Regions from separate parts of the Pseudoalteromonas sp. Angola-30 genome, predicted to be linked through region 4. Evidence: predicted binding sites of a transcription regulator. Region 4 holds the regulator's gene; each other region holds the start of a gene.
What was found. Region 4 encodes sigma-54, which starts transcription at its own class of promoters, with help from an activator protein. Its sites were predicted from a motif close to GTTGGCACGNNNNTNGNNT; they were not measured.
Positions count from the first base shown of each region.

Region 1: a site for sigma-54 is predicted at 1,697-1,715, ahead of PSH54_RS04010 (PspA/IM30 family protein). Genes of this name have one in related genera too.
Region 2: a site for sigma-54 is predicted at 1,797-1,815, ahead of PSH54_RS07905 (NarK family nitrate/nitrite MFS transporter). Genes of this name have one in related genera too.
Region 3: a site for sigma-54 is predicted at 1,384-1,402, ahead of PSH54_RS14335 (flagellar basal body rod protein FlgF). Genes of this name have one in related genera too.

Region 1 is NZ_JAQREI010000002.1:241,278-245,176, forward strand. Features, by position in the region: gene PSH54_RS04000 (MarC family protein) at 1-440, shown strand, start outside; gene dusA (tRNA dihydrouridine(20/20a) synthase DusA) at 522-1,511, shown strand; gene PSH54_RS04010 (PspA/IM30 family protein) at 1,756-2,448, shown strand; gene PSH54_RS04015 (PspC domain-containing protein) at 2,459-2,665, shown strand; gene PSH54_RS04020 (hypothetical protein) at 2,675-3,001, shown strand; gene PSH54_RS04025 (copper chaperone PCu(A)C) at 3,081-3,593, shown strand; gene PSH54_RS04030 (DUF2333 family protein) at 3,602-3,899, shown strand, end outside.
Region 2 is NZ_JAQREI010000004.1:176,489-180,387, reverse strand. Features, by position in the region: gene PSH54_RS07910 (bifunctional protein-serine/threonine kinase/phosphatase) at 1-218, opposite strand, end outside; gene PSH54_RS07905 (NarK family nitrate/nitrite MFS transporter) at 232-1,701, opposite strand; gene PSH54_RS07900 (HesA/MoeB/ThiF family protein) at 1,988-2,746, shown strand; gene PSH54_RS07895 (ATP-binding cassette domain-containing protein) at 2,784-3,821, opposite strand; gene modB (molybdate ABC transporter permease subunit) at 3,814-3,899, opposite strand, start outside.
Region 3 is NZ_JAQREI010000012.1:11,432-15,330, forward strand. Features, by position in the region: gene flgE (flagellar hook protein FlgE) at 1-1,262, shown strand, start outside; gene PSH54_RS14335 (flagellar basal body rod protein FlgF) at 1,439-2,182, shown strand; gene flgG (flagellar basal-body rod protein FlgG) at 2,204-2,992, shown strand; gene flgH (flagellar basal body L-ring protein FlgH) at 3,013-3,696, shown strand; gene PSH54_RS14350 (flagellar basal body P-ring protein FlgI) at 3,708-3,899, shown strand, end outside.
Region 4 is NZ_JAQREI010000005.1:61,412-65,310, reverse strand. Features, by position in the region: gene lptB (LPS export ABC transporter ATP-binding protein) at 1-244, shown strand, start outside; gene PSH54_RS08865 (RNA polymerase factor sigma-54) at 314-1,813, shown strand; gene hpf (ribosome hibernation promoting factor) at 1,841-2,128, shown strand; gene PSH54_RS08855 (PTS sugar transporter subunit IIA) at 2,133-2,585, shown strand; gene rapZ (RNase adapter RapZ) at 2,605-3,450, shown strand; gene PSH54_RS08845 (HPr family phosphocarrier protein) at 3,491-3,763, shown strand.

The DNA of each region.
Region 1 (3,899 bases), on a different contig from region 4:
TATTAAATGCAATTGAAATACCGCTGTCGGCGTTTCAAATAGCGGGGGGCATAGTCCTGCTTATTTTTGCGCTTTCAATGATTTTTGGTGAAAGTAAGCCCGAGTCTGAGATTAAAAGTGTGCGCGACAGCACAGAAACCGCTATTTTTCCGCTAGCCATTCCCTCTATAGCAAGCCCAGGCGCCATGCTTGGCGCAGTACTGATGACCCGCAACGAAGAATACACGTGGGTTGAGCAAGTTACTACATCGTCGATGATGTTGGTTGTATTAGTTGTTGTGCTTGTGCTGTTGTTACTCGCAAATCATGTGCATAAATTAATAGGCGACAGTGGCGCAAGTATTATAAGTAGAATCATGGGGTTAATTTTAAGCTCTGTGGCAGTTACAAATATACTCAACGGTATCGCGCATTATTTTGGTTTACAAATATACAGCTAACATTGATGCTAATTAGGCTTTTGTGTAAAATACAGCGCCTTTTTATGGGCGCATTTACTTATAATCCCCGAGGCTTTTACATTGCAAAAACGCACATTAGATAATCCAACGTTAAACAGACGTTTTTCTGTTGCACCCATGCTTGATTGGACTGATCGTCATTGTCGCACTTTTCATCGTAAGATGACTAAGCACGCTGTTTTATACACTGAGATGATCACCACGGGGGCGATTTTATTTGGTCGCGGCGATTACCTACACTTTAATCAGCACGAGGGGCCGGTTGCTTTGCAGCTGGGGGGTTCTGATCCCGAGGCGCTAGCAAAGTGTGCAAAGCTTGCTGGTGAGCGCGGTTACGATGAGATTAACTTAAATGTAGGCTGCCCTTCAGATAGAGTACAGAACGGGCGCTTTGGTGCATGCCTAATGGCCGAGCCTGAGCTGGTTGCCCAGTGTGTTGCGGCAATGAAAAGCGAAGTTAGTATTCCTGTTACGGTAAAAACACGTATCGGTATTGATGAGCAAGACTCGTATGAATTTTTATGCGCATTAATTGAAGCCAGCCATAAAGTTGGCTGTGATGACTTTATTATTCATGCCCGTAAAGCGTGGTTAAATGGTTTAAGCCCTAAAGAAAATCGTGAAGTACCGCCTCTTGATTACCCACGCGTTTACCAACTAAAAAAAGACTACCCACAGCTCGATTTAAGCATTAATGGCGGCGTTAAAACAATTGAAGAAAGCCTAGCGCATTTAGCGCATATAGACGGCGTTATGATTGGTCGCGAAGCATATAGTAATCCATTTATACTTAATGAGGTGGATGAAAAGATTTACGGTGAGGTGGCTAATACTCAGACTCGTCACGATGTGGTGCGCGCTATGTATGATTACATAGAAGAGGAAATGCGTTTAGGTGCTAACTTTTGGCATATAGCACGCCATATGCTGGGGATTTTTCAGGGGCAGCCAGGGGCGCGCGGATTTAGACGTCACCTTTCAGAAAATGGTCACGGTAAACAGGCTGATTTGTCGGTAATGGATAAAGCATTAAGTTTTGTGCCTGAGTAATACTAAAGCGCTGAGCAGTTATAAAAAAACCACTTTTTAAAGTGGTTTTTTTATAACTAAAATTTAGTCAAAAGATAAATAAATTAGTGATTTTCGCTTATTAACATTCAGTTTTTAGTCAGTTTAAAATAACTTATTAGCTGTCTAACTAATTGAATTTAAATGCTTATAAATAACTTTTTGTACTTGGCATAACTCTTGGAATCCTGTTGTTGTTATCAATTAAAAACAACAGGACAAAACAATGAGTATATTTAATCGCGTAAATGATGTTATCCAATCCAATATTGCTGCCATGCTGGATAAAGCAGAAGACCCAGAAAAACTCCTCAACCTTATGCTAAGTGAAATGCAAGAAGCGCTTAACGAATGTAGAAGCACGGCCGCAGCCTTGCTGTGCGAAGAAAAAACGCTTAAACGCCAAATTGCACAAAAACAAAAAGACTTAACTTTGTGGCAAACAAAAGCTGAGCTGGCAGTTGCTAAAAACCGTGACGATTTAGCCAAGTCTGCGTTAGTAGAAAAACAGCGAGTAGATGAGCAAATTGCAGCAAAAAACACTCAGCTAAATACTCTAAAAGAGTCGATAGAGAAAATTACGGCAGATTGTGAGCGTTTACAGCAAAAAATGGCGCAAGCTAAAAGCAAACAAGCTCAATTAATAAAACGCCACGATATTGTTGCTGCACGTGAAAAAGTGAATATGCAATTACACAGCGACAACGTCGCAAATGCTTTGTCTCGCTTTGAAATGATAGAGCAAAAAGTGGAAGGCATAGAAGCACAGGTTGATGCTTATGAACTTACAAATACAGCGCAATCAACCGCTGAGCAAATTGAGTCTTTAGTAAAAAATGAAAAAATAGATGCAGAGCTGGCTCGTTTAAAAGCCAGTGTTAAGCAAAGTAATACCAATACAACTGCGCCAAGCGCTTAAGGAGTAGAGTATGAATAACTTTAAAACACAGCGTAGTTGGTACAAAGATTCACTGAATAAAAAAATATCGGGCGTATGCAGTGGGTTAGCGCGTCGCCTTGATTTTCCAGTGTGGTCAACACGCTTAGTAACAATTTTATTATTTATAAGTTTTCCGTTTGCGGTGGCGCTTGGTTATTTGATTGCTCACTGCTGCCTTGAAGAGCGTGCGTATTAGGAGAGGGGTATGAAAACCTTAGCAATATGTGTTGTCGTATATGTGTTACTTTTTACTGATACTGTGTCGCTAATACATTTTGATTCATGGCAGTTTCCACTTTGGATTGCAGATATGAGCTGGGTGGGGCTTGAGCTGGCTGGCGTATTAGTCGCTATTATTGCAGTGGTAGCCGTAATGGCTTTAGTGACCATGGGGTTAATAGGCGCAGGGATTGTCGCGCTGGTTGGCACCATTTTGGCACTGTTATTTGGTTCAGTGATGATAGCCTGGCCATTATTATTTGTAGCTGTACTGTGCTGGTTGGTGCTCGATAACAAAAAAGTAACCTCTTAAGCCTTAATTTAACTGACTATTATTAGTTAACTATGTTAAATTTAAAGTGAAATTTTATGCTTTCACAAGGAATAAAGCGATGATGAAGCAGTGCTTTTTTATGGCCTCGGCGTTAATGATTAATGTGTTTTCGTCATCGGTTGCTGCACATGCTGGGCACAGCCACGATACAGACGAAGCTAAGCTTGAAGTAAGCCATGCACAAGTAAGGGCGTTTTTGCCTGGTAGTAAGTCGAGTGTTGGCTATTTAACAATTTCTAACCACGGTGGTGGTGTTGCTAAATTAACTAAAGCAACCATCGAAGGTTTAGGGCGTGTAGAAATACATGAGCACAAACATGTCAATGGCATGATGAAAATGCAACAGGTTAAAGCCGTTACTATTAAGGGCCATGAAAGCCTAAGCTTTGAGCCTGGTGGTTACCATTTAATGGTATTTGATCCACAAGAGCCACTAAAAGTAGGGCAAGAACGTAAACTCACGCTATATTTTAGTGACGGTAACCGCTTGTTTACTAATGCTCAAGTGGTTTCGCTTGAAGCGCAAGCTGCGCATTCAAAGCCATCTAAAAAACAACACGCTCATCACTAGGAGGATAAATGTCGCAACATAAAGGAAAAATAGCTGGTGCCTTGGTGGTACTACTTATTATTTTTTACGCTATTGCAGTTTATTGGAGCATTGAGCCGGCACGTTTTAACGTAGTAACTAATGCAAAAGAAACCGCGCAAGCACGCAACGAAAAAATGGTAACAGGCTATACAACCACCTCAACGCTTATTACCGTTGCTAGCACATTACTTGATAAGCAAGGTGGATATTTATCAAACGATGTGATGCCGCCAAGTGTGATAATGGATGACATGCCTGCGTGGGAATATGGCGCGCTTGAAATGG
Region 2 (3,899 bases), on a different contig from region 4:
GTAACACTTAGCTGCGATGCTTGTTTGGCATTTTTAGCTGATGAACACCCATCTGCTAAGCACGCAATAGCGCCTTTTGTTTCTTGTTGTTCGTGCTCAGTATTTAAAGCAGCAAACGCATCTTGATTTTCATCTTTTATGCCCGCGGCACTGTGCCCACCAAAAGAAACATCTAGCGTATTATTACGAACTTGAGCGTGTTGGGTTTCATCAAACATGGTTAACGCTGCCTTAAGTCACTGAAATAAGTTCAACAGAGCCATCTTCGTTTACTTCTGTGATGTGCCCATCTGGCTCTTTCATGAAAAATAACGCCCCTAAACCTAACAATGCACTGGCAGCAATAATCATAAAGAAAGTTTGGTAATCCACTAATGAGAGCGCCGTTAAATACACCACCGCGCCAACGTTACCGTAAGCGCCTGTCATACCTGCAATTTGCCCTGTTAAGCGACGTTTAATAAGTGGCACAGCAGCAAAAACCGCTCCCTCACCAGCTTGCACAAAGAACGAACACGCCATGGCAGCAGCTACAGCAAGCCAAAGTGGCCAGCTAGCGTCAACTAAGCCCATAACAAAGTAGCCAACAGCTAACCCTGAGGTAAGAACAATAAGTGTTTTACGACGGCCCATTCTATCTGAGATCCAACCACCACCTGGGCGCGAGGCCAAATTCATAAACGCATAAGCAGAGGCGAGTAAACCTGCGTACACCATATCTAGGCCAAACACTTCCATAAAAAATAATGGCAGCATAGATACAACGGCCAGCTCTGAGCCAAAGGTGGTAAAATATAAAATATTAAGTACAGCTACTTGTTTAAATTCGTAGCGGTGTGATTCTGGCACGGGTTGTTTAAATATATGTCCGTTTATATCAAAGGTTTTATATACCTCGTAGGCGTATAACAGCACTAAAAATGCATAAACGGCTAAAACAAAATTGGCAGAAATTAAATTAGCGCCTGTAGGAGACAACTTCCAAGTAAGTAAAGCCAGTGCGCCATACATAGGTAATTTCATAATAAGCAATAATACAAAGTCACCTTTACTGGTTACTTCCATTGCGCCTACTTTTTTAGGCTTAAAGTACGTCCCCCCTTTTGGTGTATCGGTTACGTTTATGTACCAAATAACACCAAAAATAACGCTAAGTACGCCCGTTAAACCAACGGCATAACGCCAGCCATCGTCGCCGCCAAACATAAGCGCTAATACAGGTAGTAACATGGCAGCGGCAGCCGAGCCAAAATTACCCCAGCCTCCATAAATACCTTCTGCCGTACCAAGCTCATTAGCCGGGAACCACTCGCTCACCATACGAATGCCCACTACAAAGCCTGCTCCAATAAAGCCTAGTGCAAAACGCGCGATAGCGGCTTGCTCAAATGTGGTGGCCATAGCAAACATAAAACACGGTATGCTACATAAAATAAGTAAAGCGGCATAAACAATACGCGGGCCAAATTTATCTGTCAGCATGCCAACAACAACACGCGCGGGAATGGTTAAGGCCACATTTAAAATGAGCAGCGTTTTTACCTGTGCCATAGTTATACCTAGCGAGCCCGCTATTGCCCCTAATAATGGAGCATGGTTAAACCATACAAAAAAAGAGATAAAAAACACCATCCAGCTTAAATGTAGTATTTTCATTTTTCCGCTAAACGATATGAGATTAAACCCAGAACTCGGTTGCATGTTTTTTTCCTTGTAACGATTATTATTTTAAGCAGTGAGTACGACTTTGGTAGTAATAACACTGCGACGATTGTTAAATTAACGTTAACCGCCTTCAGCAATTACTAAGCCAACAATTAATAGGTAGGTTTTTCAGTTACTTATATTTTTGGGAATTAATATTTATTTCGCTTTGCACTATTTAAGCAGCTTTGTTGGGCGTAAACAGTGCAAAGAATTTTTAAGCTTTACTTGCTCTAGGTTTTAACTAATTGGTATTGTTAAAAAAAATTATGAGAACTCTTTAATGCAAAAACCCCCTTTAACGTATCAGCAGCAATTACGCTATTCTCGCCATATTATGCTTCCTCAGCTTGATATAGATGGACAAGAAAAAATTTGGCAAAGTCATGCTCTTATTGTGGGGTTAGGTGGATTAGGCTGCCCAGTTGCGCAGTACTTAGCAGCATCGGGCGTAGGTACGTTAACGCTTGTAGATAACGATGTGATTGATGCAACTAACTTGCAAAGGCAGGTGCTCTATAAACAAAGTGATGTTGGGTGCTTTAAAACCCACAGTGCAAAAAAACAGTTAACTCAGTTAAATAATGAAATAGAGATCCATACTATTGATGAATTTTTAAATGAAAATTCGCACCTTGAACAATTACTTAGCAAAGTAGATGTAGTTATTGACTGCACTGATAACTTAGCAACACGTAATCTGCTCAACAGCGCCTGCTATAACACCCGTACGCCCTTGGTTTCTGGCTCTGCCATAAGGTTAGAGGGACAAGTAGCTTGCTTTACAATGGCGCCTAATAGCCATTGCTACGGGTGTGTGTCACAGCTTTTTGGCGAACAAACTCAAAGCTGTTCAGAGTCAGGCGTGCTCTCTCCTATTGTGGGGCTTATTGGTAGTATTCAAGCGACTGAAGCACTTAAAATTATTGCAGGACTGCCTAGTAAACTTACCGAGCAGCTATTACTTGTAGATGGTTTGAGTATGGAGTTTAACCGTTTTAACATTGTTAAAAATAAGCACTGCCCTGTTTGCAGTGCTTAATTTAGTACATGGTAAATACATGACTGCTTTTTAGAGCCTAATTTAGCGTTTCTAGGTTATTTATTGTTAAATAAATCTGCTCGCCTAGGCTTACAGCACTTTGCTGCCATTGCCTTTTAGACACCGTGCAATACAGTAATTGCGTATCTACGTTAACAGTTAGCAGCCATTGCTCATCAAGCTGCTGGGCATTTTCAAGCATACCTTTTAGCACGTTTGCACTGCTCTCGTTAATTGGTTTTACTTTATTGTAGGTTATTTGGCTGCTTTCTATAATTAACTTATGGTTTTGTTTTACCAGCGAAGGCACTGCATATAAATGCTGTTGGCTATTACTAAGAGTAAGCTGGTAAAGACCAAAAGCCTCATTAAATTCAGGCTTACTATAACTAAGTATACTAAGTGGCGTTTGGCTCTTATTTGTATAAATACTTTGCACCACTTCTTGTGTTGCACCGCACTGGAGCACGTTGCCTTTCGCTATATGAAGTAATGTATCGCTGCAATAAAGTAGCTCTTTTAAAGAGTGGCTAACAATAATAAATTTAATACCATGGGATTTATTAAGTTGTTGAACAGCCCCCAACATAGTAAAACGCGTTGACCAATCTAAGGCGCTAAATGGCTCATCAAGTAAAACAACAGATTGCCCACTTAGTAGTGTTCTTGCAAAAATTACGCGCTGGCTCTCCCCGCCCGAAAGCCCCGACACATCACGATTTAGTAATGGGTTTAGTGCTAATAAATCAATTACCTGATCAGGCGTTAGGTTGTTACTTTTATTTTTACAATGCTTGTGAGTAAACAGTAAATTACCCATCACATTTAAATGTGGAAATAACGGGCACGACTGCAGCTGTAAAGTAAGTAGGCGTTTATCGGGCTTTAAATGGGTAATATTATGATTATTTATACACACATTTTGCGCCGTAGTAAGCCCTGCTATCGCCTGTAATAAGCTAGATTTGCCCGAGCCCGAAGGGCCAAACACCCCTAAAATATCAAATTGATTTATAGCTAAATCAACATGTAATTCAAAATCCTCCAAACGTTGATGGCATTGTATTTTAAGCACGATTAGCAGCTCCGTTTATCACGGTTTTATTAAATTTAAACAACAACACTAAACACGCAAACGAGATTGCTAGCAATA
Region 3 (3,899 bases), on a different contig from region 4:
CTGAATTTGCCGATGTATACGCTGCATCTGTTTTTAGTGCAGGTAAAACTAAAAACGGTGATGGTGTGCAAACAACCATGGTTGCACAGCAATTCCACCAAGGGTCACTGCAATTTACTAACAACTCATTAGACTTAGCGATTACCGGTGAAGGGTATTTTGCAATGACCGACGATATTTCGTCGCAAGATTTAACCTACACTCGTGCAGGTGCATTTAAGCTTAACCAAGATAACTTTATGGTTGATGCCAAAGGTAATTATTTACAAGCTTTTCCAGTAGACGAGTCATCAGGTGATACCACATCGGTTAGTTTAAGTACTACAAACCCGATTCAAATTCCTGACTCATCAGGTTCACCTCGCGCAACCGAAAACGTATTTTTATCGTTCAACTTAGATGCAACAGCGGATGCAACAGGCCTCGATTTTGATCCGACATCGAACGGTACCTATAATTCGTCGACGTCTACTACAGTTTACGACTCATTAGGGGAACCACATATTCTGCAATACTTTTTTGTAAAAGAAGAAGATGCAGCTTCTGGGGGGACTGATAACAGCTGGGAAGTATACGCTACGCTTGATGGTAAAGTGGTAGACGGTACATCTGGTGCAGAGCAAACAACTACACCATATACACCTATTACCACACTTGGTTTTGATTCTAGCGGTTTACCCGCCACAACAGATGGTGTAGCAAATACTAACACCACCACGTTTGATGAAATTAATTTACCGGCAGGTTCAGGTACTGGTTTGTCGTCAATGCTTGATAACGGCGCAACATTCCCAAGTACAGGTATTGAACTAAACTGGCGTGATGAAAACAACACAGCTGGCCGTATTCCAACTCAGTACTCAAGTGGCTTTGAAGTAAAAGCACTTGACCAAGATGGTTCTACAGTGGGTCGTTTAGCGGGTATTGATATTGGCACAGACGGTAAAATTGTTGCCTCATACAGCAATGGCGATTCAACCTACTTAGGCCAAGTTGCTATGGTTCGCTTTCCAAACTCTCAAGGCCTTTCACAAGTAGGCGATACCAGCTGGAAGCAAAGCATTGACTCTGGTGAGCCAGTGGCCGGTGAAGCAGGCTCGGGTACTTTTGGTAGTATTAATTCATCCGCGCTTGAGCAATCTAATACCAACTTAACAAACGAATTAGTTGATTTGATTACCGCTCAACGTAACTACCAAGCGAACTCAAGAGCGCTTGAAGTTAACTCAACAATTCAGCAAAGTATTTTGCAGATTCGATAAGTTAACCTTATTTTTGGTTAAGACTCTAAGGCTGCATTTTTGCAGCCTTTTTTGTAGCTATGTAGCTAAAATTAGCCTAGCTGAACCGTTCAATACCTTCCTTATACTGCGTCAAATTTAACCTGGCATCTATTTTGCATTTATCAACTCAGAGATTTTTTATGTGAGTCGATGTTATGGACAAAATGGTCTACATTGCAGCCTCTGGCGCTAAGCAAAGCCTACAAGGGCTTGCACTTAAAGCCAATAATTTGGCAAACGCAAACACCACAGGCTTTAAAGCTGACTTTGCGCAAGCGCGCTCTATGCAAGCATTTGGCGAGGGCTTACCAACTCGCGTGTTTTCAATGCAAGAGCGACCAGGTTCTAACATGACCTCTGGCGGTATAATCGAAACAGGGCGAGATTTAGATATTGCCATGAGCGATAACGCCTGGCTTGCCGTTCAAGATGACTCAGGAAATGAGGCATACACAAAAGTAGGTACGCTGAACATTACTGCGCAAGGTATGTTGGTAACAAGTCATGGTCGTCAAGTTATTGGCGAAGGTGGCCCCGTAATTTTACCGGTTCCTATTGAAAAAATAAGCTTTAGTGAAGATGGCGCCATACAGGTTCGCCCGCAAGGCGCACCAGCCAATTTTTTAGAAGAAGTAGACACGCTGCGCGTTGTTGAAGGAAACAGCAGAGAGCTTGAAAAAGGCAACGATGGTTTGTTTAGACCTGTACCAGGGCAAACCGTCGATACCTCTGCAAATGTAAAAGTGTTAAGTGGTGCACTGGAAATGTCTAACGTTAATCCAGTTCACGAAATGGTCGATATGATCAACCACCAACGTCAATTTGAGTTACAAGTAAAACTAATGAAAACAGCTGAAGAGATTGACGAACGTCAAGATCAGTTGATGCGCATAGTTTAACTTTAAAATGAGGGCATACTTATGAATCCTGCATTGTGGATAAGTAAAACAGGGCTAGACGCTCAACAAACTGATATTTCAGTTATTTCAAATAACTTGGCGAATGCCAGTACCGTAGGTTACAAAAAAAGCCGCGCTATTTTTGAAGATTTATTGTATCAAAACATCAACCAACCTGGCGGGCGCTCATCACAAGATACCGAGCTGCCATCTGGCCTAATGCTAGGTGCGGGTGCAAAAGTGGTTGCTAACCAAAAAGAGTTTACGCAAGGTAATATGCTCACTACCGAAAACTCACTCGATTGGATGATCTCAGGCGAAGGCTTTTTTGAAGTGCTGCAACCCGATGGCAATATTGCGTATTCGCGTAATGGGCAATTTACTACCGATGAAGACGGCCGCATTGTTACCTCAGGTGCAGGTTTTGTTGTTCAGCCCGAAATGAATGTACCCGATGATGCGCAATCAATTACAGTCTCTCAAGATGGTGAAGTATCTGTACGCGTTGCAGGGCAAGCCGATAACGTGGTGATTGGCCAGCTAACAATTAGTGACTTTATTAATCCATCGGGTCTTGAGCCAATTGGTCAAAACCTTTACACCGAAACCGCTGTTAGTGGTGCGCCTGTTCAAGGTAATCCAGGCGTAGAAGGCTTAGGAACTATTATTCAAGGCTCGCTTGAGACATCAAACGTTAATGTAACGGAAGAATTGGTAAACCTTATCGAAACTCAACGTGTTTACGAAATGAACTCAAAAGTAATCTCGGCCGTTGACGAAATGATGAGCTACATCAATCAACAGTTATAACCGTGCACAAGGGGATAGTTATGCGTAATGTTATTTTATTTGCAGCAGGCACCTTATTTTTAAGTGGCTGTGTTTCTACGCAAAATAGTGAAGTGGTTCAAGATGACCCCTACTACGCACCCATGTACCCAGAGCCTGTAGCAGAGCCTGTTGTTGCAACGGGTTCGTTGTTTAACACCAATACATTTAATGATTTGTATTCAGACAAAAAAGCACTTAGAACCGGCGATATAATTACCGTTAAGCTTGAAGAGTCAACACAAGCTACAAAAGCCGCTAAAACCGAAACTGACAAAGAAACCGAAGCCAGCCTAGACCCCGTTATTGGGTTAGGTGGATTACCAGTCAATATAGGTGGCGACAGTATTCAGTTTGGCATTGGTAGTGATTCATCATTTACCGGTGACTCTAAATCAAATCAGTCAAACAGCTTAGTGGGCGATATCTCGGTGAATGTTATGCGTGTTTTACCCAATGGTAATTTAGTTATTCGTGGTGAAAAATGGCTAACACTTAACACCGGCGAAGAGTTTATTAGGCTCGAAGGCCTTGTACGTCCGCAAGATGTAAGCGCCGATAACACGGTTGAGTCGAATAGAATTGCCAATGCCCGAATTCAATATTCAGGTAAAGGACAAACACAAGAAGCGCAAAGCCCAGGGTGGTTAACACGTTTCTTTAGTAGCTCGTTATTTCCGTTTTAGAGGATAGTAGTATGAATAGCATTAAAGCGTTTATTTTGATCATACTGCTAGGCTGGCAATTTTCTGCCAGCGCCGAGCGTATAAAAGATGTCTCTATGGTTGAAGGCGTACGTGCCAACCAATTAGTTGGCTATGGTTTAGTGGTGGGACTACCTGGTACAGGAGAGCAAAACTCTTACACGCAACAAAGTTTTAGAGGCATG
Region 4 (3,899 bases):
GGATGAGCCTTTTGCTGGTGTTGATCCGATTTCAGTGTTAGATATAAAGAAAATAATAGAACATCTTAAAAACCGTGGCATTGGCGTATTAATTACCGATCACAATGTAAGAGAAACCCTTGATGTTTGTGAAAAAGCCTACATTGTTTCTCATGGGGAGCTAATTGCATCTGGCACCCCAGAACACGTATTAAATGACAAAACTGTACGCGATGTTTATTTAGGCGAGCAATTTAGGCTGTAACATTTAAGCCACACCTACAAGCATCTGCTAATATTAATTATAACAACATAAAAGGATTGTTAGAGATACATGAGGCAATCATTACAGCTGCGCATGGGCCAGCAACTTACAATGACTCCACAATTGCAACAAGCGATTCGCTTGCTGCAGCTCAGTACATTGGATCTCCAGCAAGAAATACAAGAAGCACTTGATAGCAACCCGCTATTAGAAGTAGAAGAGCAAGATTACACGGAAGAGTCGGCTGGAAAAAATGAACAAAAAGCAGATACGGATGATGTAACCGTAAGCGCATCGGCTGACGATACAACTAGCGAGTACGAGCAAGACAGTGGCGAAGCTTTAAATAAAGACACCGTTAGCGATGATATGGCAATGGATGTAACCTGGGATGAGTACATGAGCGCAGCCCCTGCGGCATCCTCAGGCCCAATGCCGGAAGATGAGTCTATTTATCAAGGTGCCTCTACTGAAACGCTACATGAGTATTTAATGTGGCAGCTTCAGCTTACTCCTTTTAGCCCAACTGACGAAGCCATTGCTATTGCCATTGTAGAAGCTGTAGATGACTCGGGTATTTTAACGCTAAGTTGCGAAGAAATTTTAGAGAGCTTTAACCAAGAAAACGATGACGAAGTTGAAGTTGAACTTGATGAAATAGAAGCCGTTTTAAAGCGTATTCAGTTATTTGACCCTGTAGGTATAGCCGCGCGCAGTTTACAAGAGTGCTTGTGTATTCAGCTAAACCAGTTTGATAAAGACACCCCTTTTATAGAACAAACTAAAATGATCTTAACCGATCACATTGATCTATTAGCGGCACGCGACTATCGTACATTAATGAAAAAGACTAAGCTTAAAGAAGACGAGCTTAAAGAGGTCATGACCCTAATACATACCCTCAACCCAAAACCTGCAGATACAATAGTAAGGGAAGAGTCGGAGTATGTAATACCAGATGTATCGGTTAAAAAAATAAAAGGCCGCTGGGTGGTAGAGCTAAACCCAGATAGCATGCCAAAAATACGCGTAAATAGTCAGTACGCGGCTATGTCACGTACCGTAAAATCAAGTGGTGATAGCCAGTTTATTCGCTCTCACTTACAAGAAGCTAAATGGTTTATAAAAAGCCTTGAAAGCAGAAACGACACGCTGCTTAAGGTAACAAACTGTATTGTAAAACAGCAACAGGCATTTTTTGAACATGGCCCAGAAGCCATGAAGCCAATGGTTTTAAACGATGTTGCTGAAATGGTAGAAATGCATGAATCGACAATTTCGCGTGTTACTACGCAAAAATATATGCATACGCCACGTGGTATTTTTGAGCTTAAGTATTTTTTCTCAAGCCACGTAAGCACTGAAAACGGCGGCGAGTGTTCATCAACCGCAATACGTGCCCTAATTAAAAAGCTAATTGCCGCGGAAAACTCAGCTAAACCATTGAGTGATAGTAAAATTGCGGATATATTGGCAGAGCAAGGAATTAAAGTAGCTAGACGCACAATAGCAAAATACCGTGAATCGCTAGCTATTCCACCGTCAAATCAGAGAAAGAGTTTGATATAAGACGTAAAAAACAAAGAGGAAATGCTTATGCAACTAAACCTAACTGGTCGTCACGTAGAAGTAACTGATTCACTTAGAGACTATGTAAATAATAAATTTGCAAAGCTAGAAAGGCACTCAGATCATATTAGCAATGTGCATGTCATTCTCGATGTAGAAAAACTCAACCAAAAAGCAGAAGCGACTATTCATGTAAGTGGCGCAGATTTATTTGCCTCAACAGAGCACCAAGATATGTATGCCGCTATAGACTCGTTGATTGACAAGCTCGATCGTCAAGTCATAAAACATAAAGAGAAGCTTGCTAGACACTAATATTATGAAATTAAGTACATTAGTATGCCAGGACTGCAGCAAAGCTGCGGTCCTTTTTAGTAGTAAAAAAAGAATTTTAGAGTTTATCAGTGAGCTTGCTCATGAAAAGCTCCCCTACTTACCACAACAAGATATTCTTAATGCGCTGGCAAGCAGAGAAAAGCTAGGCAGTACTGGTATTGGCCGGGGGATCGCCATTCCTCATGGCAGAATGGGTGGCGTAGAAGAGCCGCTGGCTTTAGTACTTGTTAGCGACACACCTGTTAACTTTGATGCTATTGATAACTGCCCTGTTGATATTTTTGTTGCACTCATCGTACCAGATGGCGATAACCAACAGCACCTAAAGACTCTGGCAACCATAGCTGATAAACTGAGCAACAAAGAATTTTGTAAACAGCTGCGTAGTGCTAAAACCGATGCAGAGCTGTATCAAGTAATTGTTGATCAATCGTAGTAAATACTAAGGGCTATAAATGGAGTTAATTATCATAAGCGGCCGTTCTGGTTCAGGTAAGTCGGTTGCTTTACGCGTGGTTGAAGATTTAGGCTATTATTGCGTAGATAATATTCCGGTCAACTTACTGCCCTCTTTAGTGCGAAGTGTTTCAGATAACTATGACAAAATAGCCGTTAGTATAGATGTTCGTAATATCCCCAAAGAACAAGACGAATTTAACGATATTCTCGAGTACCTTCCTGACTTTGCTAAACCCACACTGTTTTATTTAGATAGTGATGATCAAACACTGATCAAACGTTTTTCAGAAACACGCAGATTACACCCTTTATCCATCGATTCGCTGCCGCTTGATTTAGCAATAAAAAAAGAAAAAGAGCTGCTTGATGTACTCGTAACGCGCGCTGACTTTATGCTTGATACTACCGATTTAAGTGTGCACCAATTAGCAGAGTCAATTCGCGAAAAAATACTGGGTAAAAAAGATAAGCAACTTATTGTAACGTTTGAATCGTTTGGCTTTAAACACGGCATACCTAAAGAAGCTGATTATGTTTTTGATGCTCGCTTTTTGCCAAACCCCCACTGGGAGCCTGAACTTAAACCGCTTACGGGCCTTGATCAACCAGTAAAAGATTTTTTGGCAAATCACAGCATAGTGCAAAAATTCACTTGGCAAATTCAAACCTTTGTACAAACTTGGTTGCCACACTTAGAGCGTAATAACCGTAGTTACCTCACTATTGCAATAGGCTGCACTGGTGGTCAACACCGCTCGGTTTATTTAGCGCAAGCCATTGGTGAGAGCTTTGCTATGACGCATCCGAATGTCAAAATTCGTCATCGTGAGCAAGAAAAGTAACCTTAAAATAATAACCTGTTCAGTTTAGGTATAGTAATTTATGCGCTGTGAAGACACATTTTTAATAAAAAATAAATTAGGCTTACACGCCAGAGCGGCAACGGTCCTTGCGCAATTAGCTGTGCAGTTTGATGCTAAAATCACCTTACACCAAGATGATAAAGAAGCCGCAGGCGACAGCGTATTAGCTTTAATGCTACTTGAAAGCAGTAAAGGTAAAGAAGTTAAAGTAGTCTGTGAAGGCCCTGATTCAGAGCAAGCTTTGCATGCGGTTGGGCAATTAATTGCACAACGATTTAACGAGCAAGAATAATTTAAAGCACCATAGCCTTATAAGTTAAAGTCTTATCAGGCTGAACTATAAAGATTTAGTAAGTTAGGGTATTCCGACTCGCCTAATTTAGTGCTTTAATTTAAGGTAATAAAGCCATGCCCCTGCTAAATTTGGT